4 regions of the Micromonospora sp. WMMA1947 genome follow, and region 1 is predicted to be linked to each of the others. Evidence: riboswitches for the same ligand, from Rfam matches in the RefSeq annotation. Region 1 holds a riboswitch; each other region holds the start of a gene.

Region 1 (7,539 bases):
TTTGGCGGCCGTCGCGAGCAGGGTTATCGCTTCCTGCACGTAGCGCCAGGCGGTGGCCACGCCAATCTCGAAGCCGGCCGCGAGTCGGGTGTGGGGGTAGCCGTTGCGCAGGTGGGCGAGAGCCAGTAGCGCCTGTCGACCGGGGCGAGGCGCCGCCACCGGAATCGGCGCTGCTTGCGGTGTCCGCGGATGCGGCCGGCGAGTGGTTCAGGGTGGCTGGATAACGGAATCGTGACGGGGTAGGACAGCATGGCGAGGCTCCCGGTCGGAGCTTCGAGTCTTGGTCGACAGCTGTCCTACCGGGAGCCTCGCACCCATCGATCACCGGGGTCAGCCCTACTCCCCCCGAGCTGCAAGATCAGTTGGCGGCCCGGCGCAAGCCGAGGCGGGCCGCCGAGGGTGGCCGACCGGCTGCAGAAGCGAGCTAGAGCTCGCAGGTCACGGCTCGGGGTGCTTCTAAAGCGTTCCTTAAGTCTGGGAGGCGATTGCCCTGGTGTGTCCGTTTCGGATGGTAATGGGCGGGTGCGATGAGGCGCTCCTGTCCGGTCGGCCCACTACAGTGCTCAGAGTCCGGAGCACGCGAGATTGCGACCCCAGGTCAAGCTCATCGCGTGGACCCAGTTCCAGGCCCCGGACAACGTGCAGGGTCAACCGACACCGGCACATACGAAAGGCGGGCACCCGGGCGGCTACCCGGGCGCCCGCCGAAGCGCAACACCAATCGCCATCCGTGCGGAAAGGGTCAACGCATGAGGAGCAGGGTACGTCATGCTGCTGCACAGTTGCAGCAGTCGGAGCCGCAGGTTACGCCACGGGAGCGCTCAATTCCGCTCCGCACTCTCGGCTTCCTGGGCATCTCGGCCGCCGTCGGGGTCAGCGCGCAGTACCTTCCCGAGATGGCCACGCCGGTGAGTCTGGCCTTGGCCACGTTTCTCACCTTGGACCGGGTGAACCGGCAGATCCTCTGAGCCAGGACGGCCCTCGCGCCAGTGTCGGTCCGGGGGCCGTCCTGCAGGCCGAACCCACCCGCCGGGGTCAGCGTCGAACCGGTCGGCCATGTCGCTCGGCCGCTCCCGCGACACAGGCCCTATGGCCCGCTTCGGCTCCCTGACAACGCGGAAGCCCTGGTTGGGACTCTCGTCCTGACCAGGGCTTCCATGCGTGGAGCGGGTGACGGGAATCGAACCCGCACTGTCAGCTTGGGAAGCTGATGTTCTGCCATTGAACTACACCCGCAGGCGGCACCACTCTACCTGAAGCCCCCCACCCCCGTGCAGTCAGGTGCCCGCGCGCCACCTCGGCGAGGTGGCGGCATCGGGGGGCGGTTGCCCCCACCGCCTCCCCGAACTGGAGTGGATCAAGCACGCTCCGGAGCCGGCAGGCGCGAAGTTGCACGTCGGAAACGTATGGGCGTTCTCAAATGCGTCGATGGGATGTAACGTCTGCCACACGTTTCCGCACCGGCGTGACACACCCCCTGCCACGCCGTCAGAAAGAGGTGGGCCCATGGGACTTCGTCCCAACCTGCTGACCCGGCGTACCGCCGGTGTCGCGACGTCGACCCTCGCGCTGCTGCTCAGCACCGCCGCCGTCGGCGTCGTCCCCGCTGCTTCGGCCTTCTCGGCCGCCCCGGCCGACGTGTGTGCCGAGCCTGCTGACGCCCACGCCGACGAGCACTCGAACGCGCGCGTCGCCAAGGGTGGCAACGCCAAGCTCGACCCCAACCACCTGACCGCCAAGCAGGTCCAGGACCGGGAGGCCGACCTCGCCGCCGCGCAGCGCGAGCGCGCCAACTTCCGGACCGGCGCCGTCACCCCGCTGGCCACCGTGACGATCCCGGTCGTCGTGCACGTCATCCAGGAGAACAGCACCCGGGCCGGCGGCAACATCACCGACTCGATGATCAACCAGCAGATCACCGTGCTGAACCAGGCGTACGCGGGCTCGACCGGCGGCGCCGCCACCGCCTTCGGGTTCCAGCTCACGAAGATCAACCGGGTGACGAACCCGTCGTGGTACCCGATCGTGCAGGGCTCCTCCGCCGAGCGTTCAATGAAGACGTCGCTGCGTGTGGGCGGCAAGAACACGCTGAACATCTACCTCGGCGAGCTGAGCGACAGCCTGCTGGGCTGGGCGACGTTCCCGAAGCGCACGCTGGACAAGATGGACGGCGTGGTGGTGCTGAACGAGTCGCTGCCCGGCGGCACCGCGACCAACTACAACCAGGGTGACACCGGCACCCACGAGGTCGGCCACTGGCTGAACCTCTACCACACCTTCCAGGGCGGCTGCTCCGGCTCGGGCGACAGCGTCTCCGACACCCCGGCCGAGGCGTCGCCGGCGTACCAGTGCCCGACCGGCCGCGACACCTGCTCGACCGCCGGCAAGGACCCGATCACCAACTTCATGGACTACACGTACGACTCCTGCATGTACCAGTTCACCGCCGGCCAGGCGAGCCGCATGCTCACCGCGTGGAACGCCTACCGCGCAGCCTGACCGTCGTACCGCGTACCGGTGCCGGCCCTGTCCTCGGACGGGCCGGCACCGTTCGTCGTGGGCCGGGTCAGGCGGCCGGGCGGCGGGTGTCGAAGCCGTGCCGGCCCCGCCGGCCCTCGGCGGCGAGCGGGTCGCGCCGGGCCGGCGCGTCGCCGCGCGGGTCGAGCCACACCCGGACCTGCGGCGGGGCGGCGCCGGGCTGGGCCACCGGGTCGCGCCGGGTCAGCATCGCCACCTCGACCGTGAACTCGAACAGCCGCCAGTCGCCCCGCGGCGACGCGCGGGCGATCCGGGCCAGCCGCGTCACCGTGGCCGGGTCGGTCACCGGCCGCGCGCGCCCCGCGATGTACGCCTCGTCGTCGCTCTCCTCCGGCGGGAACGAGTGCAGCGCGTAGCGACCGTCGCGTTCGAGGTCGCGGCGCTTCGGTGAGTCGATGACGAAGCACCAGAGCCCGTCGGCGGTGATCACCGGAGAGACCGGATGGACTCGGGGGCCGCCGTCGGCGCGGACCGTGGCGAGGTAGCCGAAGCCCGGCCCGTACTGCTGCATCAGGAGGCGGATCTCGTCGGCGAGGCGGGGCTCGTCGGCGGCGAATTCGGACCAGGAAGCCATGTGGACACTCTATCGAACACGTGTACGAAGATGTAGTGCGACACGCAGGTCACCCATACCGGTCGCTATGGTGTTCCGATGCTGCTCTCCGACCGCGACCTGGTCTCCGAGATCAAGGCCGGCACGCTCGCACTGGAGCCCTTCGAGCCCACGCTGGTGCAGCCGTCGAGCATCGACGTACGCCTGGACCGGCTGTTCCGGGTCTTCAACAACCACCTCTACACGCACATCGACCCGTCGATCCAGCAGGACGACCTGACTTCGATGGTGGAGGTGCCGGAGGGGCAGCCGTTCGTGCTGCACCCGGGCGAGTTCGTGCTCGCCTCCACGCTCGAGGTGATCTCGCTCGGTGACCAGCTCGCCGGCCGGCTGGAGGGCAAGTCGAGCCTGGGGCGGCTGGGGCTGCTGACGCACTCGACCGCCGGCTTCATCGACCCGGGCTTCTCCGGCCACGTCACGCTGGAGCTGTCGAACGTGGCGAACCTGCCGATCACGCTCTGGCCGGGCATGAAGATCGGCCAGCTCTGCATCTTCCGGCTCTCCTCGCCGGCCGAGCACCCGTACGGTTCGGCCGTCTACGGCTCGCGTTACCAGGGGCAGCGCGGACCGACGCCGAGCCGGTCCTGGCAGAACTGGCGTACCTGGCCGACGCGCTGACGGCGCCCGCAGTTGTTAACAAGGGCCCCCTCCTCTACCGGAGGCGTTAAGAGGGGGCCCTTCCTTACACGCGGCCGAAGCTGTTGATGTCGCCGTCGTCGACGCGCTTCATCGTGATGGGCTTGCCGGACTGGGAGGCGTGCACCACCCAGCCGTCACCCACGTACATCGCCACGTGGTGCAGGTCGCTGTAGTAGAAGACAAGGTCACCGGCGCGCAGCTCGGCGCGGCTGATCCGCTTCGTCATCCCGTGCTGCTGGCGTGCGTTGTGCGGCAGCGAGACGCCGCCCTTGGCCCAGGCCGCCATGGTCAGACCGGAGCAGTCGAAGTGGTCGGGCCCGGCCGCGCCCCAGACGTAGATCTTGCCGATCTGGGCGCAGGCGAACTTGACCGCCGCTCCGGCCGCGCCACCGGGGTAGCCGGCCGGGCAGGGCGCCGGGCGCAGCGGACCGCCGCCGCCCTTGCCGTACACCTTGAGCCGCAGCTTCTGCAGCCGGGCGATCTCGGCGTCGATCTGCTTCTTCTTCGCCGCGAGCTGGGCCTCGGTACGGGCCAGCCCGGCGATCATCTCGTCCAGCGGCTTCTTCTTCGCCGCCAGTTCGTCGCGCAGCGCGGCGACGGAGCGCACCTGCTCGTGCTGGCGGTGCGCGAAGCGGTCGAGCAGTTCCAGGCCGTTCACCAGGTCACCCGGCGAGCGGCTGCCCAGCAGCGCGTTGACGGTGGAGAGGTTGTCGCCCTTGTAGGCGTCGGCGGCGAGCCCGCCGACCTGGCCGAGGGCGGCGTCCACCCGCGCCTGGAGGGGTGCGATCTGCCGGCCGAGTGCGTCGGCCTGCTTGCGCCGCGCGGCGAGCTGCTCGCGTACGGCGTTCACCTGTTCGATGACCGGTTCGAGCTTGTTCCAGTCGCGGTCGATCTGGGCCTCGATCTCGGCGACCGAGGGTTCGGCGTGTGCCGCAGTCGCGCCGCCGGTCAGAACGACGGCGGTGCCGACCAGCGCGGCGAGGGCGGTGGTGAAGCGGGACCAGCGGGAACGCGGCGCGACGCTGGACCGGTCGGTGGACCGGTTCGACGACGGCCGCGGGGCATGGAGTGCCACCGGGCGTCCGTACTCCTTCTTCCGTACCGCCTACCGGGTTAGCTGACGGATTCGGGCGGGAAGGGAGCCGCCCTACCGCATCGCTGCGGATTCACCCCAGGTACCTGGTTCCCCGGCTCGCCCGTGGGCGACTCGGCGGTGTCGGACCGTCACCGACCGGGTTGGACGGTGAGACGTGCGGCCGACGATTCACCAGAGTAGGGACCACCGTTATCGATCCGCAACTTCCAGCGCGGTGACACTCCGTACGCGATGACGGGCCGCATCCCGGGCAGAGGTGAAGTTTTCTTTCAAAGCTGATTACTCAGTGGAAAGGTATTGACCCCTGCGGGTGTACGGAGTGAGGGTGGAGACGCAGTGACCCCCATCCCTGTCCAGGAGGTTCGATGCTCCTCTCCGCCCCGCCGTCGGGCAGACGGATACTGCTCGCCGCCGCCGTGGCGACAGCCACCGCGCTGGCGACGACCGGCCCGGTGACAGCCGCGCCGGACACGTCCGCGCCCGCGAGCGACAGGCAACAACAATACGCCGCCGCCGCGGCCGAGTACGGCGTACCGCAGAACGTGCTGCTCGGTGTCTCCTATCTGGAATCCCGCTGGGACACCCACCCGGGGCAGCCGAGCACCAGCGGCGGCTACGGCCCGATGCACCTGACCGACGCCGCCCACATCCTCGCCACACCGGGCAGCGCCCACGTCGACGAGGACGAGGACCCGCGCGGCGACGACGCCCGCCCACTGAAGCTCGACCCGGCCACCGCGGCCGCGCCGAAGCGGGAGACCCCGCTGCCGAACGCCTCGCTCCAGACGCTCGACGCGGCAGCCGCGCTCACCGGGCTCGACGCGCGCACGCTGCGGACCGACCCGGCCGCGAACATCCGCGGTGGCGCGGCGCTGCTGGCGTCGTACCAGAAGGCTCTGGGTGGGCCGGTCGGTGCCGGCACCGACCCGGCGGCCTGGTACGGCGCGGTGGCCCGGTACTCCGGCGCGGACACCTCCGACGCCGCGGCGGCCTTCGCCGACGAGGTGTACGACCAGCTCGGCCAGGGCGCGAGCCGGACCACGGACGACGGCCAGCGGGTGACGCTCGCCGCCACCGCCGCGACGCCGGACCGCTTTAGGCTGGCCCGCCTCGGCCTGCGCAACGCGCAGCGGCCGGACGGACTGGAGTGCCCCGTCCGGCTCGCCTGCGAGTGGATTCCGGCGCCCTACGAGCAACTCAGCGACGACCCGGGTGACTACGGCAACCACGACCTGGCCGACCGGCCGAAGCAGCAGAAGATCGAGTACATCGTCATCCACGACACCGAGGGCTACTTCGGCCCGAGCGTCGACCTGGTCAAGCGCGCCGACTACCTGGGCTGGCACTACACGCTGCGCTCGGTGGACGGCTACATCGCCCAGCACATCAAGACCAAGGACGTCGGCTGGCACGCCGGCAACTGGTACGTCAACGCGAAGTCCATCGGCCTGGAGCACGAGGGCTTCGCCGGTCAGGGCACCTGGTACACCGAGGCGATGTACCGCACCTCCGCCAAGCTGGTGCGTCACCTGGCGCTGAAGTTCGGCATCCCGATGGACCGGCAGCACATCATCGGCCACGACAACGTGCCCGGCATCACCGCCGCCAACGTGGGCGGCATGCACTGGGACCCGGGACCGTACTGGGACTGGTCGCACTACTTCGACCTGATGAAGGCGCCGTTCCGCAACACCGGCACGCCCCGTACCGGCCTGGTCACCATCGACCCGGACTTCGCCACCAACCGGCCGGCGTTCACCGGCTGCAACCAGCAGCCGCCGGGCGTCCCGACGCCCCGGCCGCCGGCGCAGCCGTGCCCGTCACGCGGTTCCTCGTCGGTGATCCTGCGGACCGCGCCGAGCCCGGACGCCCCGCTCGTCAACGACCTCGGGCTGCGCCCGGACGGCACGCCGGACACGATGTACATCTCCGACCACGGCGCCCGCGCCTCCGCCGGCCAGACGTACGCGCTCGCCGGCCGGCAGGGCGACTGGACGGCGATCTGGTACCTCGGCCAGAAGGCGTGGTTCCTCAACCCGGCCTCCGCGCCGACCGCCAAGTGGGCCACCGGCTTCGTGGTGACGCCGCGGCCCGGCAAGGCCACCATCCCGGTGTACGGGCGGGCCTACCCGGAGCAGGCCGCCTACCCGGACACCATCCCGTACCAGACCATCTCACCGCTGCAGTACACGTTCGCCGCCGGCCAGCGGTACGCGGTGGGCGGGGTGCTGCCCGGCGAGTACTACCGGGCGGTCTCGTTCGACGGTTCGGCACCGGGTGACCGGACCGTGGTCCGCGGCAAGAACAAGTACGTGCAGGTCCAGTTCGGTCACCGGATCATGTTCGTGAACCTGGACGACGTGCTTGTGCTGCCGTCCCCGGTCGGCACGCCGCGCTGACCTTTCCACGAGAACGCGAAGGCCCCCGGTCCCTGCGGACCGGGGGCCTTTCGGTGTGACCGCTGTCAGCTGACCCGGACGAAACCGGCCAGTGGCTGGGTGTTGATGCTCGACACCTGGACCGGTTTACCGGTACGGGGCGCGTGCACCATCACCCCGTTGCCGAGATAGAGCCCGACGTGATGCAGGTCGGAGCCGAAGAACACCAGGTCACCGGGGCGTGCCTCGGAACGGGAGACCCTGCGGCCCTCGTT
Region 2 (7,539 bases), 1.6 Mb from region 1:
CCGTCCTGGCCGCGCTCTACGCCCAGGCCCGCACGCTGCGGGTGGGCCGGCTGCCGGAGCAGCCCGCGTTCGAGGACGAGATCATCGAGCGGCCGGAGTTCCGGGAGTTCCTCAAGGCGTGGTGGCCCCGGCTGCACCCACGGCACGTGCTGGACTGGCTGGCACGCCCGGACCGGCTGCGCCGCTACGCCGGGGGCGTCCTCTCCTCGGCGGAGATCCGGCTGCTCGCCGACGCGTACCGGAGCCTCGGCACCGAGGGGCTGACGGTGGCCGACATCGCGCTGCTGGACGAGCTGGACGCGCTGCTCGGCAAGCCGGTGCAGCGGGCCCGGCCCAAGCGCGATCCGTACCAGCTCGCCGGTGGCGTGCGCGAGCTGAGCACGTACGCCGACCGGCAGCGTGCCGCCCGCGCGGCGGCGCGGGAGCGTCCGGCCGACTACCGCGACTACGCGCACGTGGTGGTCGACGAGTCGCAGGACGTCTCGCCGATGCAGTGGCGGATGATCGGCCGGCGCGGCCGGCTGGCGTCCTGGACGGTGGTCGGTGACCCGGCGCAGACGGCCTGGACGGGCGATCCGCAGGAGCTGGACCGTGCCCGCGACCAGGCGCTGGGGCGGCGCAAGCGGCACCGCTACGAGTTGACCACCAACTACCGCAACTCGGCGGAGATCTTCGCGGTGGCGGCGGCGGAGATCCGCCGCCTTTACCCGGATCTGCCGCTGCCCGACGCGGTGCGGTCCACGGGCGTGCCGCCGGTGGAGCGTACGGTGCCCGCCGCCGACCTGCCGGCGGCCACGGTCGAGGCGGCCGAGGCGCTGCTCGCGCAGGTGGAGGGCACCGTCGGTGTGATCACGCCGGTGCCCCGCCGGGACGAGGTGGCCGGCTGGCTGGGCGCGCTCGGCACGGGCCGCCTCCAGGTGGTGACCAGCCTCCAGGCCAAGGGCATGGAGTACGACGGCGTGGTGCTGGTGGCGCCGAGCGAGATCCGGGCCGACCCGGGCTCGGGCGTACGCACGCTCTACGTCGCGCTGTCCCGCGCCACCCAGCGCCTCACCACGCTCGATCCGGTGGGGTGAGTGGCCGCGTCGGCGCCACCCACAGTTCACTTGCATACATAGCGATGTGAACATACATTGAGCCTGGCCGGTACGGGGCAGGGAAGGTGTTGGCGTGGGCGCAGGTCATGACCACAGCGGCGCGGTGGCCAACGCGGCACACCGCCACCGGGGCCGCCTCTGGGCCGCCTTCGCGCTGCTCGCCGCCCTCATGGTGGTCGAGGCGGTGGCCGCCTTCACGACCGGATCGCTCGCGCTGCTCTCCGACGCCGGGCACATGTTCACCGACGTCCTCGGCATCGGCATGGCGCTCGCCGCGATCTCCGCCACCCGCCGCGCCGGCACCGACCCGCAGCGCACGTTCGGGCTCTACCGGCTGGAGGTGCTCGCCGCCCTCGCCAACGCCGTACTGCTCGGCGCCGTCGCGGTCTACGTCCTCATCGAGGCGGTACGCCGGTTCGGCGAGCCGCCGGAGGTGCTGGCCGGCCCGATGCTCGTGGTGGCGGTGCTCGGCCTGCTCGCCAACATCGTCGCGTTCGCACTGCTGCGCGCCGGGTCGAAGGAGAGCATCAACCTGCGCGGGGCGTACCTGGAGGTGCTCGGCGACCTGCTCGGCTCGCTCGGCGTGATCGCCGCCGCGTTGATCATCACGGTCACCGACTGGTGGTGGGCCGACCCGCTCGTCGCCGTCGGCATCGGCGTGTTCATCCTGCCGCGCACCTGGCGGCTCGGCCGGGCCGCGGTCCGCATCCTGGTGCAGGCCGCGCCGGAACACCTCCAGGTCACCGCCGTGCACGACCGGCTGGCCGCCGTGCCGGGTGTGGCCGAGGTGCACGACCTGCACGTCTGGACGCTCACCTCGGGCATGGAGGTGGCCTCGGCGCACCTGACCACCGACCCGGGCGTGGACCCGGCCGGGGTGCTGGCCGCCGCCCGGGCCGCCCTGCACGAGGACTTCTCCATCGATCACGCCACGTTGCAGGTCGAGCCCGGAGCGTCAGCCGGAGTGTGCGGAAAGACCGAGTGGTGATTAGGACAGACTTAAATCACTGTGACTGCTGTAGTCTTATGCCGGTTTTGCCCCGCCTAGTGGCATTGCTCGACGGAGCCGTGCCCGGGCAGCGCCGGTAGTCTCGGTCGCGGCCGCACCCGCGGGCGCCACCGGCCCCGGTGGGGCGGCCGTCGCCTAATCGTCCGCAGGGGCGAGCCGGGGAACCACGTACGTGGGGTGCATCCGCGTCAGCGGTAGGGATCTTCCGTCCCGAACCCGTCAGCTAACCCGGTCGGCGTTGACGGAAGGACGTGTGAATGCCCCCAGTGGCACCTGTACGACGGACGGCCGCCCGGTTGGCGGCCCTGCTCGTCGCGACGCTGGCCCTCGGCGTCGCGACCGTTCCGGTCTCCCCCGCCTCCGCGGCGCCGGCGACCGGCCTGCTCGCCGCCGCACCCGGCGGCGACGACGAGGGCGGCACGCCGGAACTGCGCGCCCAGCTCGACGCGGCCAGCAAGGGCTGGCTGGAGGCGAAAGCCGCGCTGAACCGGTCGGTGACCCGCCAGAAGCAACTGAACGACCAGCTCAAGACCGTCGGCGCCGAGCTGGCCGTCCGCGACGCCAAGGTCGGCGAGATCGCCGCGGTGGCGTACCGCAACGGCCGCCTGGGCACCGCCGGGGCGCTGCTCGGCAGCAGCAGCCCGGAGGGCTTCATGGACCGGGCCGCAGCGCTGGAGCAGGTCGCCGCGCACGAGGACCGTACGCTGCGCGACCTGATCACCACCCGGGACGAGGCCACCCGCACCCGTGCCCAGCTCGACGGGGAGATCCGCGAGCAGCGCAAGCAGGTCGCGGTGATGGGCAAGCGCAAGGAGCAGGCCGAGCGCGCCCTGGAGGTCGCCAACGACCGCGCCTCGCGCAGCAGCACCAGCGGCGGCGGCAGCGTCCAGGGCACCTCCAACAAGAACGCGAAGCCGGCGCCGCGCAACTCGGACGGCTCCTGGCCGTCGGAGTCGTGCAGCGTCAACGACCCGACCCCGGCGAACGGTTGCATCACCCCGCGCACACTGCACGCGCTGCAACAGGCAAAGGCGGCGGGCTTCACCCGGTACGTCTCGTGCCACCGGCCCAGCGGCTCGGGTGAGCACCCGAAGGGGCGGGCCTGCGACTTCGCCGCGCAGAAGAACGGCTTCGGCGGCGTGGCCAGCGGCGGTGACCGGACGTACGGCAACAACCTCGCCGCGTACTTCGTGCGCAACGCCGACCCGCTCGCCGTGCTCTACGTGATCTGGTTCAAGCAGATCTGGCTGCCCAGCAGCGGGTGGAAGTCGTACAGCGGCGGCAACGGCGACCCGTCCAGCGACCACACCAACCACGTGCACCTGTCGGTGTACTGAGCGCGCCCGGAAGGGGCGGCCGGATCAGGCCGGCCGCCCCTCCAGGGTCGCCCCGAGACGCGCCGCCAGGCCCAGGTGAGCCGCCCGGGCCTGGCGGAACGCGTACCCGAACAGCGGTGCCGGTGCGGTGAGCGTGATCTCCACGTCGATGCGTACCGTGCCGTCCGGCTCGTCGCGCAGGCGGGTGTGGTTGCGGACCGTCGTCGCGGGTTGCTGACGCGCCACGGTGACGACCTCGTCCTCGCCGGCGATCAGCACGTCCGCCTGGTACGTGACCGGGAAGTGCATCGGGCCGAGTTGCAGCCGGTCGGTGATCGCGTAGCTGGCCAGCGCGCCCGGCCGGGCCGGCAGCTTCCGGACCCGGACGATCAGCGGATGCAGCTCGCCCTGGCGACTCAGGTCACCCAGTAGCGCCACCGCTTCGGCCCGGGTGCACCGGGCCTGCACGGTGTAGCTGAAGCTGTCGCTGCTCTGCAAGCGGGCCCCCTCGCCGTCGTGCGTCGCGACGATCGTCCCGTACCGACGCCGGACTGGCAACGGGTAGAAGGTCCCCTGGCAGCAGGGGGTGTGAACGGCGCTCAGGCGCCGGGCAGCACCTCGGGGGTGTCGTCGGCGAACCACGGCTCGGGCGCGCCGAACAGGCCGAGCAGGCCGGTCACCCAGAGCTGCCGGTGCACGAACCGGCTCGGCTCGGTGACCACGAGCTTGACGCCGCTGACCTCGCAGGTCTGGAAGCCCGCGACCATGGCGCTGATGCCGACCGAGTCGATGAACGTGACGAGCCGCATGTTCAGCTCGATTCGCGAGGGACGGCCCTTCGCGAGCACCTCGGCGATCGCTTCCCGCACCTCGTACGCGGTGTCGACGTCGATCTCCCCACGGGGCGCGATCTGGACGACACCACCCGGCCGCACCGACTTCACGATCGACAGGCTCACGCGAGCACCTCCACTCGCCCATGACGGGCGCCTCATCAGTACGCGGGCCGCGACCGAGAGTATTCCTCCAACGGCCCGGTCGCCACCCCCCGGGATGAGCAATTCGCGAACTGGGCACACCTGGGCGTACCCAATCCGGACCTCCGGGTTCCAGTTTCCCCTGTTTGGCGGGTCGCGGCCAACCGTGCGACCGGGTGGGCCCGCCGATCCGCCGACCAGGGTAGCGGGCGCACGCACGTCCCGTCGGCACCGGTCCCGGCGCGTTCGAGTGTTCGTCCCGTTCGCTGTCCGGCCTGCCCGTGACGCCCGCCTGGTTTGCCGCGCCCGCCCGTGGGGCACTGCCCGAGACAGTGAACCCGCCGGATGGACACCGGAGTCCGAAGTGGCCGCCGGCCTTCGGCACCCGAGGAGGTAGAACGATGTTCGGATCCAACCTGCTGGACCGCCGGGGCAAGGCCGAGCGGGTCGCCGACCAGGCGTGGCAGAACCTGCTCTCCGCCGTCGGTTCCGCCGGTGACAGCGTGCGCGACGCCACCCGGACCGCCCGCCGCAGCTCCTCCGGCCTGGCCGACGACGCGACCGACCTGGTCGGCTCCGCCGCCGAGGAGGCACGCCGCCGGGCCTCCCTCGCCTTCGACGCGCTCGCCGGCCGCCGGCCCGCGCTGCCGTGGACGCTGCTGATCGCGGCGGCGCTGGCGGGCGCGGCGATCGGCTGGGCCGCCGGCACCGCGGCACGCGCCGCCGGCAGCCGGGACCGCGCCGCGGACGAGATCGAGTTCGTGGACGTGGACCGGCCGAACTCCCCGGCCGGCCTGGACGGCTGACCCACCCGTACGACCCGACGACGGCCGCTCCCGGGACTCCCGGGGGCGGCCGTCGTGCTGCCTCACCCCGGCCGGGTGAGGGCCGCTCACCCGGGACGCGCGCAGGATCGCGGGTGCGGGACACGTGCCCGCGCCGCGATCGACGGGAGGGAGAGCCGGATGGCCACCGACACGATCACCCGTACCGACCGGGACATCCAGTCCGCCGTGCTCGACGAGCTGACCTGGGAGCCGCGGGTCGGCCCGGACGAGATCGGGGTGACGGTCACCGAGGGCGTGGTGACGCTCACCGGCCGGGTGGACAGCTACGCCAAGAAGTGGGCCGCCGAGCGGGCCGCGCACCGCGTCTTCCGGGTCCGCGCCGTCGCCAACGACCTCGCCGTCCGGATCGACACCGCGGCCGGGCGGGAGGATCCGGAGATCGCCGTCGCGGCCGTACGGGCGCTGGAGTGGGACGCGTTCGTGCCGATCGAGGCGTTGCAGGTGACGGTGGCCGACGGCTGGGTCACGCTGCACGGCGAGGTCGAGTGGGAGTACCAGCGGCGGGCCGCCGAACGGTCGGTCGCGCGCCTCACCGGCGTGTGCGGGGTGAGCAACGGCATCGCCGTGCGCCCCGCGGTGCACCCCGACGGCCGTGACCTGGCCGAGCGGATCGTGGACGCGCTGGCCCGCAACCGCGCCACCGAGGCCGAGGAGGTCGACGTGCGGGTGCACGGCGACACGGTGCTGCTGGACGGGCAGGTCCACTCGGCCGTCGAACGCGAGGAGATCGAGCGGGTGGTGTGGAACGCCCCCGGCATCCGGGAGGTGCACAACCACCTCGTCGTGCGCTGACCGGAACCACCCCGCCCGGGTGAGCCCGCCTCACCCGGGCCGGGGCCATGGTGGGAGGCATGAGTGATCCGAACGGGCTGATCACACCGGGCCAGGACGCGCCCCGGTTCACGCTGCCGGCGGCGCCGGACGGGCGCGAGACGGGCCCCGGGCAGTTCCGGGGCCGTCCCGTGGTGCTGGCGTTCTACCCGGCGGACTGGTCACCGGTCTGCGGCGAGCAGATGACCCTGTACCAAGCCGCCCTGCCCGAGCTGGAGCGGTACGACGCGGTGCTGCTGGGCATCTCGGTGGACAGCGTCGACTCGCACCGGGCGTTCGCGGAGAGCCGGGGCATCCGGTTCCCGCTGCTCGCCGACTTCGAGCCCAAGGGCGAGGTGTCGCGCCGGTACGGGGCGTACGCGCCGCGCGGGCAGTCGGACCGGGCACTGGTGGTCGTCGACCCGGACGGCCGGGTGGCCTGGAGTCACCTGTCCCCGCCCGAGGTGAACCCGGGTGTGGACGGCATCCTCGACGCGCTCGAACAGCTGGACGCGGATCGGCGGGTGAGTGCCCGATGACCACGCCACTTCAGGTCACCACCGCGCGGCTGCGGATCCCGGTGACCGAACGCGACCACGTCCGCGGGCCGGTGGACGCGCCGGTCACGATCGTCGAGTACGGCGACTTCCAGTGCCGGTACTGCGGCGCCGCGTACCCGAACCTGGCCGAGGTGCTGCGCCAGCGGGCCGAGGTGGTGCGGCTGGCGTACCGGCACTTCCCGATCACCAACGTCCACCCGTACGCGGAGAGCGCCGCGGAGACCGCCGAGGCCGCCGCGGCGCGGGGCCGGTTCTGGGAGATGTACGACTGGCTCTACCAGCACCAGGACCAGCTCGACCCGGTGCACCTGTCGCTGGGCGTCGAGCAGATCGGCCTGTCGCCGGAGGAGATCGCCGGTGAGGTCGGCCGGCAGGAGCACGCCGACCGGGTCCGGCAGGACTTCGTCGGCGGCATCCGCAGCGGCGTCAACGGCACCCCGACGTTGTTCGTCAACGACGTCCGCCACGACGGCGGCTACGACCTGGCCGAACTGCTCGCCGTGGTCGACGCCGCCGCCGACGAGGGCTGACGGTCAGATCAATCGCAGCTCGCGCGCCCGCCGGACGGCGTCCCGCCGGCGGGTCGCGTCGAGCTTGCGGTAGATGTTGCGCACGTGCGTCTTCACCGTGTTGACCGACAGCGACAGCTCGGCCGCGATCTCCACGTTGGACAGGATGCTCTGCAGGTAGCGCAGGATGGTCAGCTCCCGCTCGGTGAGCGGCTCGTCGAGCACCCGGGCCGGACCGTCGCCGGCCGTGGCCACCGGTTGCGCGTCCACGCCCCGGACCAGCTCGCTCACCGTGGCCCAGTACGCGGTGCCGGAGTCCAGGCGCGCGGCGAGCAGGTCCCGTACCCCCGGGTCGGCCCGGGTGAAGACGCGCCGGAAGCCGTCCGGTTCGGCGAGCGCCAGCACCTCCTCCA
Region 3 (7,539 bases), 1.9 Mb from region 1:
GGCCTTCTACCTGTGCCTGCCGCTCGTGGTGCCGTGGCTGCGCCGGGCCCGTACCGGCGTGCTGCGGACCGTGCTGGTCGCGGCGCCGCTGCTCATCCTGGCGCTGTGGCCCGGCCAGCAGCTCGTGCCGGAGGAGCAGCGGTGGTGGTTCACGCAGATCTTCCCGGTGACCCGGTCGCTGGAGTTCTGGATGGGTGTGGCCGCCGCCGAGCTGATGCGCCGGCACCGCTGGCGCGGCCCGAACCTCACCGTCGCCACCGGCGTCTTCGTCACCACCTGGGTCGTCGCCGCGCTGTGGATCCCGGCCGAGTTCTGGGCGGCGCTGCTCGCGGTCGCATACCTGCTGGTCATCGCCGCCGCGGCGGACGCCGACGTGCGCGGCCGGCCCACCCCCTGGCGGTCCCGCGCCATGGTCTGGCTCGGCGAGGTGTCGTTCGCCTTCTACCTGGTGCACGTGCTGGTCATGGTCACCGTGCTGCGGCTGACCGGGCACTGGGGGAGCGGCCTGCCCGGCTGGCGCGGCCCGCTCGCGGTCCTCGGCTTCCTGGTGGTCACGCTCGCGCTGGCCGCCGCGCTGCACCGCTGGGTGGAGGTGCCGATGATGCGCCTGCTCGGCCCGTCCCGCCGGGCCCGCGCCGCGTCCCGCATGCCGGCCGCCGCGCCGGCGGTGCCGGCTCCGCGCCGGGCCGCCGACGACGCCGCCGGCCCGGCCGCCGACGGCGGCGCGACGTCCGTCGCCGGTCCGGGCGAGGGCATCGAGTACGCCGGGCGGCGTCGCCCGGACTGACACGCGCACCCCTCGGCCGGTCGATTCGCGACACGCCGTGCGGCGGTGCGTTCGTGGGGGTTCGGCGGTAATTTGTACCCGTGCTTCCGATCGCGCTCACCTGCCCCGTGTGGTGGGTGGCGCGCTGGACCGCCCGGATGCTCGCCAGTCTCGCCGTGGTCGTCGCCTGCTCGTTCGGCGCCGCCACGCTGCCGTCCGGTGTCGCCGCTGCCGCCCCGGCTCCGGCGGCGGCCGTCCCGGCGTACCCCGTCGCCGGTGCCTCGGCCACCGCGCGGCCGGAGGCCGACCGCGCGGCCGAGCGGCAGGCCCTTCCCGCCGGTGTCCCGGCGCCCGCTCCCCGGGCCGTCGACCCGGCCGCACCGCAGCCGGTCCCGGCCGGCCGGGTCGCCGCGCCGGCCGGCCCGCGGGCCCCGCCCGCCCGCTGATCCGCCCACGGGCCACGCCCGTTCACCGCACCCACCGAACGTCATCCCCGCACCCGCCCCGGCGGCCCGTTCCACCGGCCCGCCCCGGCGAGGTCGTGCGGGTCCTCCCGCCAGGTTCTTCCCGTGAGGTGCCGACCATGTCGCAGACCGCTCTGTACCACTTCCTCACCGCGGTGCCCGAGGCCGCCGCCATCTGGTCCTTCCTGCTGCTGCTCGCCCTGGGCCTGCTCGCCGCGCTCGTCGCCCGGCCGGAACGCGACCCCGAGCCGGACGCCGCCCCCGAGCCGGACGCCGATGCCGCCCGCCGCGACGATCTGGTCCGCTACGCCGAGGAGGTGGCGGTGGCCGCCGCCGGGGCCGCCCAGACGGCCCGTCGCCGCCGGGAGCGGTGGCTGGCCGCGCAGGACGAGGCGGACCGGGCCTGGACCGCGTACGACGAGGCGGACAGCGCCGCCCGCCGCCTGGCCGGCGCCGCCGCGCTGGGTGCCCCGCGCACCCCGCGCACCCCGGGCGAGTACGCGGCCCGGGAGCGCTGGCTGCACCACGCCGCCATGACGGCCCACTGGCGGGGCGACCTGACCGCCCGTCAGCTCGCCGACGTGCTGGCGCACCGCAACGGATGGGATCCGCGCCGGCACCCGGCCGAGCAGGAGATCGTGCTGGCCCGCACGGTTCGGGACGGGCGCCGGGCCGGATGGGAGCGCGCCGCCGCGCGGGAGCGGACGGCCTGGCGGGACGCGGAACTGGCCGCCGAGGCCGCCCGGACCCTCGCCGCCGAGGCGTACGCGGCAACCGTGGCCCTGCGGCCCGCCCTGCCGTACCGGAGCACGACGACGAGCGCCCTGCCGGTGCCCGCGGCGGCCCGGAACGCGCGGTGGCGCCCGGCCCGGGTCGGCTGAGGCGCCCCGTCTCGACCGAATTGTTACCCGCAATGTGGTGAGCCCGGTCACCCAGGCCGCCGAATCGGGCGCGGGGCGCAGAACGGGTCATCGAGCCGCGCAATTGCCGGTCGGCTGCTCGCCGTCTGTCCGGTTTCCGCCGCCGGGTGCCGTCGAAACTGCTTGTCCCATTGAGTGAAGTCAGTAACCGGGTGTTCCGAAATCCGTTACCGCGGATCACGTTTACGCAGGTGGGAGCGCTTGGCATGGGACATACCCACCGGTAGTGTCGGCGCGTCCGATGCGGTAATCGATCGCCGACGGCGACGCCGCACCGACCCGCCTAATCGAGTTCCACGAACCGGGGACCCATGAGCACCATCGGGGTGAATCCGCGAGCCCACGGCCCGCGGTAGGGCGTACTTCCCGCCCGAATCCGTCAGCTAACCCGGTCGGCGGCCACGGAAGGAGTTACCCCTCTTGCCCACCCCTCGATCGTCCCCCCGCCTCCACGGCACCGCGGTGCCCGCGCTCGCCTGACGCGCGACCGGCAACCGCCCCCTGGGCGCCCGGCATCACGGGCGTTCCCGGATCCCCCGGCCATCCGGCCCCGCCAGCACGTGTGAGTTCCTCCGCGTGCCGGGCCGGCGTGTGCCGCTCACGCCCCGTGGAGGATTTCGTGAAGCACCACCTGAAGCGTCAGCTGCGACGGATCGTCACCGAACGCCCGTACCAGATCATCGCCGGATCGGCCGCCGCGCTCGTGCTGGCCGCCGGTGCCGGCACCGTCGCCGCCGCCGGTGACGACGCCCCGGTCCAGGAGAACACCGCGGCGGTCGCCGATCTCGGCGCCGCCCGCCTCGGCGAGCAGCCCGCCAGCCGCGGCGAGGCCCGCATCGCCGTACCGCCGGCGTCGCCCAGCGCCTCGGCCGCGCCCAGCGCGTCGGCGAGCGCCTCCCCGTCGGCCAAGGCGGCGGCGGACCCGGACCTCACCCGGAAGGCCAAGCCGAAGCCGCCGTCGAGCAAGTCGCTCGACTACGACTACCAGGCGCAGATCAACTACTTCTACTGCGGCCCGGCCGCCGTGCGCAACGCGCTCAGCGCCGCCGGCATCGAGCGCAGCCAGGACGCGCTCGCCGGCCCGCTCGGCACCACCGAGATGGGCACCAACTCCGCCGAGGACACCACCCGGGTGCTCAACCAGCAGGTCAAGGGCAACCCGTACCGGACCCGCATGATTCCCGGCACCGCCACCCCGGCCCAGATGGACCGGCTCCAGGCCGACGTCGTCGAGGCGATCAGCAACGGCCGCGCGGTCGTCGCGAACGTCGCCGGTACCGCCACCGACACCAACGGCGGCTGGCACTCGTTCCCGGGCGGCCACTACGTCGCCGTGGTCGGCTACAAGGACGACGGCCGGACCGTACGGATCGCCGACTCGGCCGACCCGTCCCTGCCCTCGTACTGGCTCACCACGATCGACCTGGCGCACTGGATCGCCAGCCGCGGCTACTCCGCCTGAGCAGTCCCGCAGCCCCGAAGGCCGGCACCCCACCCCGGGGTGCCGGCCTTCCCCGTCCCACCCCACCCCACCCCACCCCGGCCCGCCTCACCTCGCCCCGTTGATCTTGCAGTTGTGGCCCCGGCATAACGGGTGAGCCGGGCATCCCGGGGGCCGAAACCGCAAGATCGACGGGCTGGTGGGGGCCGGAGGCGGCGGGTTCGGTCTCGCGTGTGCGGGGCGGGCGGTGGCAGACTGCGCCAATGGGCGATACGACGGGGAAGCGGCACCTGATTCTCCTGCACGGCATGGGTGCCACCGGCGAGGTGTGGCTGCCCTGGGCGCCGCTGCTGGAGCGCCGCTGGCCCGGCCGCTGGCTCGCCCCCGACCTCGCCGGTCACGGCTGGTCGCCGCCGCTGCCCGGCTACTCGTTCGAGGCCCTCGCCCAACGCGTGGCCGACGGGCTCGGCCCGGTACGGCTCGGCCCCACCGACCGGCTGGTGCTGCTCGGGCACTCGCTCGGCGGGGTGGTGGCGCTGGCGCTCGCCGCCCGGCAGCGGGCCCTTCCGGTCGACGCGGTGGTGGGGCTCGGCATCAAGGCGGTCTGGTCCCCGGCCGAGCTGGCGAAGTCGCAGGAACTGGCCGCCCGGCCGGTCACCTGGTTCGCCACCCGCGACGAGGCGGCTCGCCGCTACCTGCGGGTGTCAGGGCTCGCCGGGCTGTTCGCCCCGGACCATCCCGTGGTGGAGGCGGGGCTGCGGCGGGAGGACGGCCGCTGGCGGCTCGCCATGGATCCGGCGGCGTTCGCGGTCGGGGAGCCCCGGCTGGCGGCGCTGCTGGCCGCCACCGACGTGCCGGTGCTGCTGGCCCGGGGCGAGCAGGACCCGATGGTGACCGACGCGCAGCTCAAGGAACTGGGTGTGCCGGTGGCCACGCTGCCCGGGCTGGGCCACAACGCGCACGTCGAGGACCCGGCCGCGGTGCTCGCCCTGCTCGACCCGTACCTCTGAGCGGGCCTACACCACGGCGCGCGGCGCCGGGACCGACCATTCGGGTTCCAGCTCGCGGCGGGCGGCGGTGAGGAACGCCTCGGCGTAGCCGTCGGCGGGGAAGTCGCCCAGGTAGCGGGTCCGGGCCGCCCAGCGCTGCGCCGCCTTCGGGTCGGCGTCGAGCAGGTCGGTGAGCACCTCGTCCACGTTGGACATGTCGCGCCGCAGCACGTAGCCGGACGCCGCCAGCGGGAACCGCTCGACGAAGTGCTCGCCGTCGGCGCCGGTGTCGGTGACCGCGTACGGCTTGCCGGAGTACAGCCAGTCGGAGATGACCCCGGAGACGTCGGAGACCAGCGCGTCGGCGCGGTTGACGCATTCGGTGAGCGTCAGCTCGCGGCTCGCGGCGGCGCCGAACAGGTGCGGCCGGCCGGTCCTGGCCCGGTCGGCGGCGAGCAGTTCGGTGAGGCGGGCGAGCTGGCGGGCCGAGGCCGGGTTCTTGCCGGTGTACGGGTGGGCGCGCAGGATCACCGTGGCCCCCCTGTCGATCAACCGGCGGATCAGCGTCTCGGCCACCGGCAGCGAGCAGTAGTTGGCGTCGGCGTGGTGCCCGGTCCAGGTCGGGGTGTAGAGGACCGTCGGGTGCGCCGACGGGGTGACCGGCTCCCGGCGTACCTCGATGGCCTCGACCTGGGGACGGCCGACCACGACGAACTTGTCGGCGGGGATCTCCACGCCGGCGCGGGCGTACCTGTCGATCGCCGCCTGCCCGGCCACGAAGATCTTGTCGAAGATGGCCGAGACCGGGTTGGCGCTCGGTGCCTTGTCGCTGTCGCCGTGGTGCAGCTGCACGTGGGTGAGCTGGTTGAACCGGATCAGGTGGGCGTTCTTCGCGCCGTGGTTGACGTAGAAGGCGACCCGTAGGCTGGGCACCAGCGCCTCGTCCAGCGCCTTCAGCGTGGGGCAGAGGACCACCGGGGCGCGGGTGGCGGCGGCCACCGCGGGCAGGAGCTCCGGCTCGCGCAGCACCACCAGGAACGGGCGGCCGATCCGTTCCAGGTAGGGCAGCCACATGGTGACCTGATACTCCGAGCCGGGCGGCGCGGAGAAGTGCAGCACGAACTCGGGCCGGTGGTGGCGCAGCGCCCGGCCGACCGGTCCACCTCCGGCGGGCGGCCGGAACCGGCGCCGGGCGAGGTCGAGCGCGACCGCCCCGCATCCGGCGCCGACCAGCAGCGCGGCGGCCAGCGCCGTCCAGGCCGGCAGCGTCAGGGCGGCGGCGAGCGCCACCACGGCGAGCAGCACCAGCAGCGCGTCGCCCAGCCGGGCGGCGACCACGGGTGCCCACGTGCGGACCGGGAGGTTCGCCGCGCGGATCTCCAGCGCGCCGGCCTGCCGCAGCGGGCCGACCAGCAGCACCAGGCCGAGCAGCACCAGCGCGGTGGCGGTCAGCGCCGGGTCGAAACCGTCGTCGAGGCGCCGGGCGTAGCCGACCAGGATGCCGGCGGCGACGAGCACCGTCTCGGCGAGACCGTCGGCCGACGGCCGGACCCGGCGCTCCCAGGCGGTGGCGGCCAGCGCGGCCACCGCCAGCGCCAGGCCCCAGCCGGTGGCCCCGGTGAGCGCCACGACGAGGAAGGCCAGCACCGCCAGCCCGGTGGTCAGTACCCGGGCGAGCAGCTTGCGGACCAGGTCACCACGCATCGGACACGTCCCGTCGGGTTCAGGCGCCGGTGGACAGCTCGGACCGGTCGGCGCCGGGCTGGGCCGGTACGGCGGCCACCGGCTCGCCGGGGGACCGGCGCACGTCGACCACCTGGCCGGTCAGCTCGGAGATCAGCACGTCCAGGGACGCCTGCGCGACCGCCTCGGAGGAGAGCAGCGTGTGCTCCGGCTCCTCGCCGAACGCCCGCGTCCGCATCGGGGTGGCGGTGCGCTCCGGGTTGACGCAGTTGACGCGTACCCCGAATTCGGCCCACTCGTCGGCGAGCGCCTGGGTGAGGTTGACCAGCGCGGCCTTGGTGGCGGAGTAGAGCGCGTAGCGGGCCCGGCCCCGGGTGTACGAGCTGGACGTGTAGAGCAGCAGCTGGCCCTTCGTCTGCTGCAGGTACGGCAGCGACTGGCGCGCGATGGTGACCGGGCCGACGAAGTTGACGTGCAGGAGACGGTCCATCGTCTCCGAGTCCATCTCGGCCAGCGCGCCCTTCTCCAGGATGCCGGCGGTGACCACCACGTGGTCGATCCGGCCGGTCGCCTCGAACGCGGTCTTCAGCGCGGCGGCCACGTCCTCGGCGCGCTCGACGTGCGTGCCGGTGGTGGAGCGGCTGAACGGGAAGACCTGGGCGCCGTAGGAGCGGGCCAGTTCGGCCAGGTCGTGGCCGATGCCGTAGCTGCCCCCGAAGACCACGATGGTCCGGCCGGTCAGCTCCTCGGCGTAGCTGCGGTGGTCGGTCAGGCGGGGCGCCTGGGCGGCGGCGAGCTGGAACAGCTTGTCGGCCAGGTGCACGTCGACCGGGTGGGTGACCTTGATGTTCTCGTCCGAGCCGTCGATCACCTTGATCGGCGTGCCGGGCAGGTAGCGCAGCACCACGCCGCAGTCGTCGGTGGCGGCGAAGTCGGGGTCGCCCTCGGCCCGCCGGTACGCCTCGCGGATGGTGCCGGAGCGGAACGCCTGCGGGGTCTGGCCGCGGCGCAGCCGGGACCGGACCGGGATGTCGGTGATGCAGTCGTCCGCGTCGACCTGGATGATCGTGTCGGCGGACGGGATGGCCACGTCGACCGCCGAGTAGGTCCAGAGCGCGTTCACGCACTCGCGCACGATCCGGGCGCTGACCAGCGGGCGGACCGCGTCGTGGAAGAGGATGTTGACGTCGCCCTCGCCGACCGCGTCGAGCGCGATCCGGGTGGTGTCGTTGCGGGTCTCGCCGCCCTCGATCACCTTGGTGACCTTGCGGAAGCC
Region 4 (7,539 bases), 450 kb from region 1:
CGCGCTGGAGCCGCTCGACCACGTCGACCTTGTCGGCGGGCAGCACCTCCGCGATCACCTCGTCGATGCCGACCTCGGCCGCCACCGCCTTCGCCACCGTGGTGTTGTCGCCGGTGAGCAGCACCGGCTTGAGGCCCAGCTCACGCAGCCGGGCGACGGCCGCCCGGCTGGTCGGCTTCACCGCGTCGGCCACCGCGAGCACGCCCCGGGCCCGCCCGTCCCAGCCGGCCAGGATCGCCGTCCGCCCGGCGGCCTCCGCGCCGGTCGCGGCCCGCTGGACCTCCTCGGGTACGTCGAGACCCCGCTCCCGCAGCAGCCGGGCCCGGCCGACCACCACGGTCCGGCCGTCGACGGTGCCGGTCACGCCCAGCCCCTCGGCGTTGGCGAACTCGCCGACCGGCGGCAGCGGCCCGGCGTCGGCGGCAGCCTCGGCGACGGCACGCGCGATCGGGTGCTCGGAGGCGGCCTCCAGCGCGCCGGCCACCCGGAGCAGCTCGGCGGCGTCCTCGCCGTCGGCGGGCAGTACCTCGGCCAGCGCCATCCGGCCGGTGGTGACGGTGCCGGTCTTGTCCAGCACCACGGTGTCGACCCGGCGGGTGGACTCCAGCACCTCCGGCCCCTTGATCAGCACACCGAGCTGCGCGCCGCGCCCGGTGCCGACGAGCAGCGCGGTCGGCGTGGCCAGGCCGAGCGCACACGGGCAGGCGATGATCAGTACGGCCACCGCGGCGGTGAACGCGGCGGTCGTACCGGAGCCGGTGCCGAGCCACCAGCCGAGCGTGCCCGCGGCCAGCGCGATCACGATCGGCACGAACACGCCGGAGATCCGGTCGGCGAGCCGCTGCACCGCCGCCTTGCCGGTCTGCGCCTGCTCCACCAGCCGCGCCATCTGGGCGAGCTGGGTGTCGCCGCCGACCCGGGTGGCCCGGACGACCAGCCGGCCGCCGGCGTTCACCGTCGCGCCGACCACGGTGTCGCCCGGCCCCACCTCGACCGGCACCGACTCGCCGGTGAGCATGCTGGCGTCGACGGCCGAGGTGCCCTCCTCGACCACGCCGTCGGTGGCGACCTTCTCGCCGGGCCGGACCACGAAGCGGTCACCGACCGCCAGCCGGCCGACCGGGATCCGGGTCTCCTGCCCGTCGCGCAGCACCGCCACGTCCTTGGCCCCGAGTTCCAGCAGCGCGCGCAGCGCCGACCCGGCGGTGCGCTTGGAGCGGGCCTCGAAGTACCGCCCGGCCAGGATGAACACGGTCACCCCGGCGGCGGCCTCCAGGTAGATGTTGCCGGCGCCGTCGCCGCGGGTGATGTCGAAGCTGAACGGGTGTTTCATCCCGGGCATGCCGGCGGTGCCGAGGAACAGCGCCCAGAGCGACCAGCCGAACGCGGCCAGCGTGCCGAGCGAGACGAGCGTGTCCATGGTCGCCGCGCCGTGCCGCAGGTTGACCAGTGCGGCGCGGTGGAACGGCAGCCCGCCCCAGACCACCACCGGGGCGGCCAGCGTGAGCGAGGCCCACTGCCAGTAGTCGAACTGCCAGGCCGGAACCATGGCGAGCACGATCACCGGCACTGTGAGCACGGCGGAGACCCAGAGCCGGGTACGCGCGGTGCGCAGTTCGTCCACCGGCTCGCCGCCCGCCGCGGCCTCCGCCTGCTCGGGCGGCGGCGGCACCACTGCGGTGTAGCCGGTCTTCTCGACGGTGGCGATCAGGTCGGCCGGCGCGATGTCGTCGGCGTACCGGACGGTGGCCTTCTCGGTGGCGTAGTTCACAGTCGCCTCGACGCCGTCCATCCGGTTGAGCTTCTTCTCGATCCGGGCGGCGCAGGACGCGCAGGTCATCCCGCCGATCGCCAGTTCGATCAGGTTCGGCGCGGTGGGCAGCGCCTTTCCCGTGGCAGTCATCGCGGCACCTCCGGCGCTCAACTGTGCCCGTGCCCCGGAGTGCCGTGTCCGGCGTCCGGGGTCGGTGCGGTGGTGGATGCCGGCGCGGCGGGCGGCGGCGCGGTCGGGTCGCCGGCCAGGACGGTGAACTCGGCGGTGTGCACCGCGTCGCCGTGCCGGAAGTCCAGGTAGAGACGGTACGCCCCGGGTGAGGGCACCTCGGCGGCGAACGTGATCGCCGGACCGGCCGGCGTGCGCCCGTCGCCGGGCCTGCCCTCCGGGTGCACGTGCAGGTACGCCAGGTCGCCCTGCCGCAGCGCCACCAGGTGGCCGTACGCGCCGAGGTAGGGCTGCAGGTCGGTGACCGGCTGCCCGTCGCGGCTGACGGAGAGCGTGAGCCGGCTGGTGCGGCCCGGCTCCGGCGTGCCGGTCAGGGTGACCGTGTAGCCGTCGACGGTGGTGCTGGTCGCCGGCGCCGGCAGCGGCCGGGCGGTCAGCTCGCCGGGGACCGTGACGTCCAGGCCGAGGGTCAGCGGCTCCCCGCCTTCGGGGGTGAAGTCGGCGAACGCCCGCCAGACACCGGGGCCGCCCAGCGGCGAGGCGATCCGCCAGGTGCCGTCTCCGGTCATCTCCGGGTGGACGTGCCGGAACCCGGACAGGTCCCGGCGGGCGACGATCAGGTGCATGCGCTTGTCGTGGGCCACCTCGAAGCGGGTGACAGGCGCGCCGTCCGGGCCGGTGATCCGGAAGGCGAACTGCCCGGCCGGCGCGGCGGCGGGCTGGAACGTGTAGCCGCGTTCGGAGACGAGCAGCCCGCCGGGCAGGTGCGCGGAGGCGCCGCCCGCGTTGCTCTCGTCACCGTGACCGGCGTCGCCGGCCCCGTGGTCGCTGTCGCTGTCGTCGTGGCGGGTCTCGGCGGCCGGGGCGACGGGATCGGCCAGGTTGCCGATCCCGTACGCCGCGCCGAACACCGCCACGAGGCCGAGGGCGAAGCCACTGAGCTTCGTCGCCGTGTTCATGGTGTCTCCTCGGTTCTCGCGGGTCCGTCGGACCCGTCACGCACCGACGAGGTCGTAGCCGGCCTCGTCGACCGCCGCGCGGACCGCGTCCGCGTCCAGCGGGTTCTGACTGGTGATGGTGACCCGGCCACTGGCCAGGTCGACCTGGACGTCGGTGACGCCCGGAAGCGCGCTCAGCTCGGTGCTCACCGAGTTGACGCAGTGCCCGCAGGTCATGCCGCTCACCTGGTAGGTGGTCTCCATCTCGCCCTCCGATCCGATACCCCCCAGGGGTACGTTCGGAACGTTAGCATACCCCCGAGGGGTACGCTATCCTCGGTGTCATGACCGCGCCGTCCAGCCCCACCCGGGGCTACACCGCCAGCAAGGACCAACTCCTCGCCCGGCTCCGCCGGATCGAGGGTCAGGTCCGCGGCATCGAGAAGATGGTCGAGGACGACCGCTACTGCATCGACGTGCTGACGCAGATCTCGGCCATCCAGGCGGCGCTGGACAAGGTCGCGCTGGGCCTGCTCGACGGGCACGCCCGGCACTGCATGCACGAGGGCGCCGCCGAGGGCCGGGCCGACGAGATGGCGACCGAGATGATGGCCGCCGTCGGCCGCCTGATGAAGCGCGGCTGAGCGGGACCTCCGACCCCCGGGGCAGGGCACATCGACCCGCGCCGACGCGTCGTGCCGGTCGTACCGTCGAAGTGGCGGGCAGGCCGGACCGGCGGACCCGCGGCGACGGACGGAGGGCGGCCCGATGATGTGGCAGAGCCCGATGATGGGCTGGATGTGGATCTGGTCCCTGCTGGTGCTCGCGGTGCTGGCGGGGCTCGTCTGGGCGGCCGTGCGGTGGACCGGCCCGCAGTACCTGGGCCCGACGACGGCCCGGCGCATCCTCGACGAGCGGTACGCCCGCGGCGAGATCGACGAGGACGAGTACCGGCGACGCCGAGCCGGACTGACCTGACCCGCGCGGCTCGCGTGTCACCGGCCACGGCGTCCGGGAGCGCCCGACCGGGCTGCCTACCATGGCCGGGCGACGACCCGGACGTGGTCGACACGTCCGCGCCGGCCGGGTGACCACACCGGTCCGGCGGACCAGGCGTCGCCGCGACCGTTGGGAGAGACCTCATGGGTGCCGACCACACCCACCCCGCGCCCGCCGCGCCGCCGGGCGTACGACGGCTGCTCGTCGCCGTGGTGGTGCCGCTGTTCGCGCTCACCGTGATCGCGGCGCTGGTGCTCTGGCCCCGGCAGGACCGGGAGCCGGTCGGCGGGGCAGACGTCCCCCGCTACCACGGCACGGTGACCCGGGTGGTCACCGAGCCCTGCCCGCCCACCCCGGAGGCCCCGGAGGGCGGCGGTGGCCCGTGCGGCACCGTGACGGTCACCGCCGAGCAGGGCCCGGACGCGGGCCGGCAGGTCGAGACGCCGATCCCGGCCGGGCCGGGCGCGCCCCGGGTCGCGGTCGGCGACGAGGTCGTCCTGGTCGAGCTGACCGACCCGGCCGACCCGTCGGCGAAGTCCTACAACATCGCCGAGCACCAGCGCGGTACGCCGCTGATCTGGCTGATGGTGCTGTTCGCCGCCGCGATCGTGGCGTTCGGCCGCTGGCGCGGGCTCGCCGCGCTCGGCGGCCTGGTGGCCAGCTTCGCCATCCTGCTCGGCTTCGTGCTGCCCGGTATCGGTGCCGGCCAGCCACCGCTGCTGGTGGCGATCGTCGGCGCTGCGTTGATCATGTTCGTGGTGCTCTACCTGACGCACGGGATCACCGCGCAGACGTCGGTGGCGGTGCTCGGCACGCTCGGCAGCCTGGTGATCACCGGCGTGCTCGGCCTGCTCGCCACGTCCGCCACCCACCTGACCGGCTTCGGCAGCGAGGACGCCACCACGCTGTCCATGTTCCAGGGCGACGTGGACCTGCACGGACTGCTGCTAGCCGGCATCATCATCGGCTCGCTGGGCGTCCTGGACGACGTGACGGTCACCCAGGCGGCCACCGTCACCGAACTGGCGCACGCCAACCCCGGGCTGTCCCGGCGGCAGCTCTACCGGGCCGCGACCCGGGTCGGCCGGGCCCACATCGCGTCCACCGTCAACACCATCGTGCTGGCGTACGCGGGCGCCTCGCTGCCGCTGCTGCTCCTGCTGGTCGCCGACTCCCGCCCGGTCAGCGAAATCCTCACCAGTGAGTTCCTCGCCCAGGAGATCGTCCGCAGCGCGGTGGCCACGCTCGGCCTGATCGCCGCCGTACCGCTGACGACCGGACTGGCCGCGATCGTGACCACCGCCGGACGGCGCTCACGCGGCGCGGAGCCGGCGCCGCCCGCGCCCCGGCCGCCGGCCGGACGGGACGACGCGCTGGAGGCGCTCGGCGGCGGAAAGAGTACGGAGGCCGCATGGTGACACTCCGCAGCGTGACCATCGATTTCAAACGCGACGCTGGTCACGGTGCGCCACGGCGAAATCTCGCTATTGGTCGGCTTCCGGACGTAGATCCTCAGGAGTGCTGTCAGGTAACCTCGCTGCCGGTCACCGCCGAAGGCGCGCACCGGCGCCAGCGGTGCCGCCGCCCAATCGCCCGCGGGCGAGCCGGGGAACCAGGTACATGGGGTGAATCCGCGACAGCGGTAGGGGCCACTTCCGTCCCGAACCCGTCAGCTAACCCGGTCGGCGGCCGACGGAAGGGAACACTGTGACGGCACCCCTGCGCCGCTGGCTGACACCCGTGGTGGCCGTAATGGCCTCGCTGGCCGTGCTGGCCGGGCCGACCCCGGCGACCGCGGCACCCACCGCGGCGGCCCCCGGCACCCCCTCGGGCCACGAGGAGGACGGCGAACCGCCGCTCATCACCGAGGCGATCGACGCCGCCAACCGGAACTACCTCCAGGCCAAGGCGAAGCTCGCCAAGTCCCAGGACCGCCAACGGCGGCTGGCGGCCGAGGTGAAGACGGCACAGGCCGAACTCGACGCGCTCAGCCCGCAGGTCAACCAGCTCGCCGCCCAGTCCTACCGGACCGGCCGGATGGGCGCCATGGCGATGCTGCTGGAGAGCAACTCGCCCGACTCGTTCGTCCGCCGGGTCAACGCCCTGGACGAGCTGAACCTCCTCAACGCGCAGCGCCTGGCCGCCATCAACGCGGTCAAGACCCGCGCCGAGCAGGCCAAGATCGCGCTCGACGCCGAGGTGCGCGAGCAGGAGAAGCAGAAGAACGCGATGGAGCGCGAGAAGGTGCAGGCCGAGCGCGCGCTGAAGCTCGTCGGCGGTCTCGGCTTCACCGGCGGCCTGGTCTCCGCCACCTCACCGGTCGCCAGGATCGCCCCCGGCCGCACCGCGGACGGCGGCTGGAAGTCCGAGTCGTGCAGCGAGGACGACCCGACCACCTCGGGCTGCGTCACCCCGCGCACGCTGCACGCGTACAAGGAGGTCCGGCGCGCGGGCTTCAAGCGCTTCGTGGGCTGCTACCGGTCCGGCGGGCCGTGGGAACACCCCAAGGGCAAGGCGTGTGACTGGTCGCTGCAGAACAGCGGCTTCGCGCCGTGGCACAACAACGACACCCGCCGGTACGGCAACGAGGTCGCCGCGTTCCTCATCCGCAACGCCGACCGGCTGGGCATCTACTACGTCATCTGGAACCGGCAGATCTGGTTCCCGGCCACCGGCTGGCGTTCCTACAGCGGACCGTCGAACCACACCGACCACGTACACATGTCGCTGCTCTGACCCGGACACCACGAAAAGGGGCCGCCCTCGGGCGGCCCCTTTCGCGTCCGAATGTGTCAGCTCGCCAGCGCCGGGTCGGCGGGCGCCGCCGGCGCGGGCACCGGGGCCGGGGACTGCGCCACGGTCCGCACCTCGCCGCCGGCGAGCCGGTACGACATGCCCACCACCGTGCACCGCCCGGCCGCCACCCGCTCGGCCAGCACGGCGGACCGGGCCAGCAGCGTCTCCACGGTCTGCGCGATGTGCACGTCGATGATGCCGTCGAGGTCCTCCACGCCCTGACGGGCGGCGCGCAGCAGGCTGGGCGAGACCGCGTCCACCACCGCGCCCAGGTGCCCGACCGGGGCGGCCCCGGTCCGCACCCCCTCCCGGGCGGCCTGGACCGCGCCGCACGAGTCGTGCCCGAGCACCACCACGAGCGGCGTGCCAAGCACGGTGACCGCGTACTCGACGCTGCCGAGCACCTCCGGTCCGGCGGTGTGCCCGGCGGTACGCACCACGAAGAGGTCACCCAGGCCGCGGTCGAAGATGATCTCGGCGGCGAGCCGCGAGTCGGAGCAGCCGACGATCACCGCGAAGGGATGCTGACCGTCGGCGACCGCTGTCCGGTGCCCGGCGTCCTGATTCGGATGCTGCGGGGCGCCGGTGACGAACCGGTGATTACCGGCACGCAGCTCGTCCAGTGCCTGCTCCGGGGTGCTCGGCGTCATGTCCCTCACCTCGTCTACCTGGGGAACCACCAGGCCGAACGGCCTCGCGACCCACGGTCACACGCACCTCGGGGCCCGTCAAGATTCGTGATACGCATTTCATACTTTCCCCGTCGCCGGACGCACCGGCCCGCGCCGATTCGGCCGGTGACGCGGGTGGCCATAGCATGACCACCATGGCGACCACACCAGTTGAGGACGGGAGCCGCCGTAA

The links. A riboswitch is a leader RNA that binds a small molecule or an ion and turns the genes downstream of it on or off. The one in region 1 is predicted to bind cyclic di-AMP.
Region 2: linked by a shared signal. The riboswitch ahead of O7604_RS16890 (hypothetical protein) and the one ahead of O7604_RS09115 (C40 family peptidase) in region 1 are both predicted to bind cyclic di-AMP.
Region 3: linked by a shared signal. The riboswitch ahead of O7604_RS29285 (C39 family peptidase) and the one ahead of O7604_RS09115 (C40 family peptidase) in region 1 are both predicted to bind cyclic di-AMP.
Region 4: linked by a shared signal. The riboswitch ahead of O7604_RS06835 (hypothetical protein) and the one ahead of O7604_RS09115 (C40 family peptidase) in region 1 are both predicted to bind cyclic di-AMP.

The regions. Positions count from the first base shown of each region.
Region 1 is NZ_CP114909.1:1,876,527-1,884,065, forward strand. It holds partial or broken gene O7604_RS09085 (transposase family protein) at 1-251, opposite strand, end outside; gene O7604_RS09090 (hypothetical protein) at 750-968, shown strand; tRNA gene O7604_RS09095 (tRNA-Gly) at 1,163-1,236, opposite strand; gene O7604_RS09100 (zinc metalloprotease) at 1,507-2,499, shown strand; gene O7604_RS09105 (pyridoxamine 5'-phosphate oxidase family protein) at 2,567-3,112, opposite strand; gene dcd (dCTP deaminase) at 3,191-3,769, shown strand; gene O7604_RS09115 (C40 family peptidase) at 3,834-4,865, opposite strand; cyclic di-AMP (ydaO/yuaA leader) riboswitch at 4,879-5,013, opposite strand; gene O7604_RS09120 (peptidoglycan recognition family protein) at 5,252-7,285, shown strand; gene O7604_RS09125 (C40 family peptidase) at 7,351-7,539, opposite strand, start outside.
Region 2 is NZ_CP114909.1:3,507,154-3,514,692, reverse strand. It holds gene O7604_RS16900 (AAA family ATPase) at 1-1,076, shown strand, start outside; gene O7604_RS16895 (cation diffusion facilitator family transporter) at 1,171-2,085, shown strand; cyclic di-AMP (ydaO/yuaA leader) riboswitch at 2,229-2,359, shown strand; gene O7604_RS16890 (hypothetical protein) at 2,364-3,443, shown strand; gene O7604_RS16885 (SRPBCC family protein) at 3,468-3,920, opposite strand; gene O7604_RS16880 (STAS domain-containing protein) at 4,022-4,381, opposite strand; gene O7604_RS16875 (hypothetical protein) at 4,801-5,205, shown strand; gene O7604_RS16870 (BON domain-containing protein) at 5,365-6,039, shown strand; gene O7604_RS16865 (redoxin domain-containing protein) at 6,099-6,596, shown strand; gene O7604_RS16860 (DsbA family protein) at 6,593-7,147, shown strand; gene O7604_RS16855 (LuxR C-terminal-related transcriptional regulator) at 7,151-7,539, opposite strand, start outside.
Region 3 is NZ_CP114909.1:6,250,548-6,258,086, reverse strand. It holds gene O7604_RS29300 (acyltransferase) at 1-787, shown strand, start outside; gene O7604_RS29295 (hypothetical protein) at 868-1,212, shown strand; gene O7604_RS29290 (hypothetical protein) at 1,350-2,111, shown strand; cyclic di-AMP (ydaO/yuaA leader) riboswitch at 2,421-2,563, shown strand; gene O7604_RS29285 (C39 family peptidase) at 2,758-3,612, shown strand; gene O7604_RS29280 (alpha/beta hydrolase) at 3,855-4,601, shown strand; gene O7604_RS29275 (CDP-glycerol glycerophosphotransferase family protein) at 4,608-6,284, opposite strand; gene O7604_RS29270 (bifunctional cytidylyltransferase/SDR family oxidoreductase) at 6,304-7,539, opposite strand, start outside.
Region 4 is NZ_CP114909.1:1,430,281-1,437,819, forward strand. It holds gene O7604_RS06805 (heavy metal translocating P-type ATPase) at 1-1,903, opposite strand, end outside; gene O7604_RS06810 (hypothetical protein) at 1,921-2,901, opposite strand; gene O7604_RS06815 (heavy-metal-associated domain-containing protein) at 2,938-3,144, opposite strand; gene O7604_RS06820 (metal-sensitive transcriptional regulator) at 3,225-3,524, shown strand; gene O7604_RS06825 (SHOCT domain-containing protein) at 3,649-3,858, shown strand; gene O7604_RS06830 (YibE/F family protein) at 4,023-5,297, shown strand; cyclic di-AMP (ydaO/yuaA leader) riboswitch at 5,452-5,583, shown strand; gene O7604_RS06835 (hypothetical protein) at 5,587-6,615, shown strand; gene O7604_RS06840 (carbonic anhydrase) at 6,672-7,325, opposite strand; gene O7604_RS06845 (MarR family winged helix-turn-helix transcriptional regulator) at 7,493-7,539, shown strand, end outside.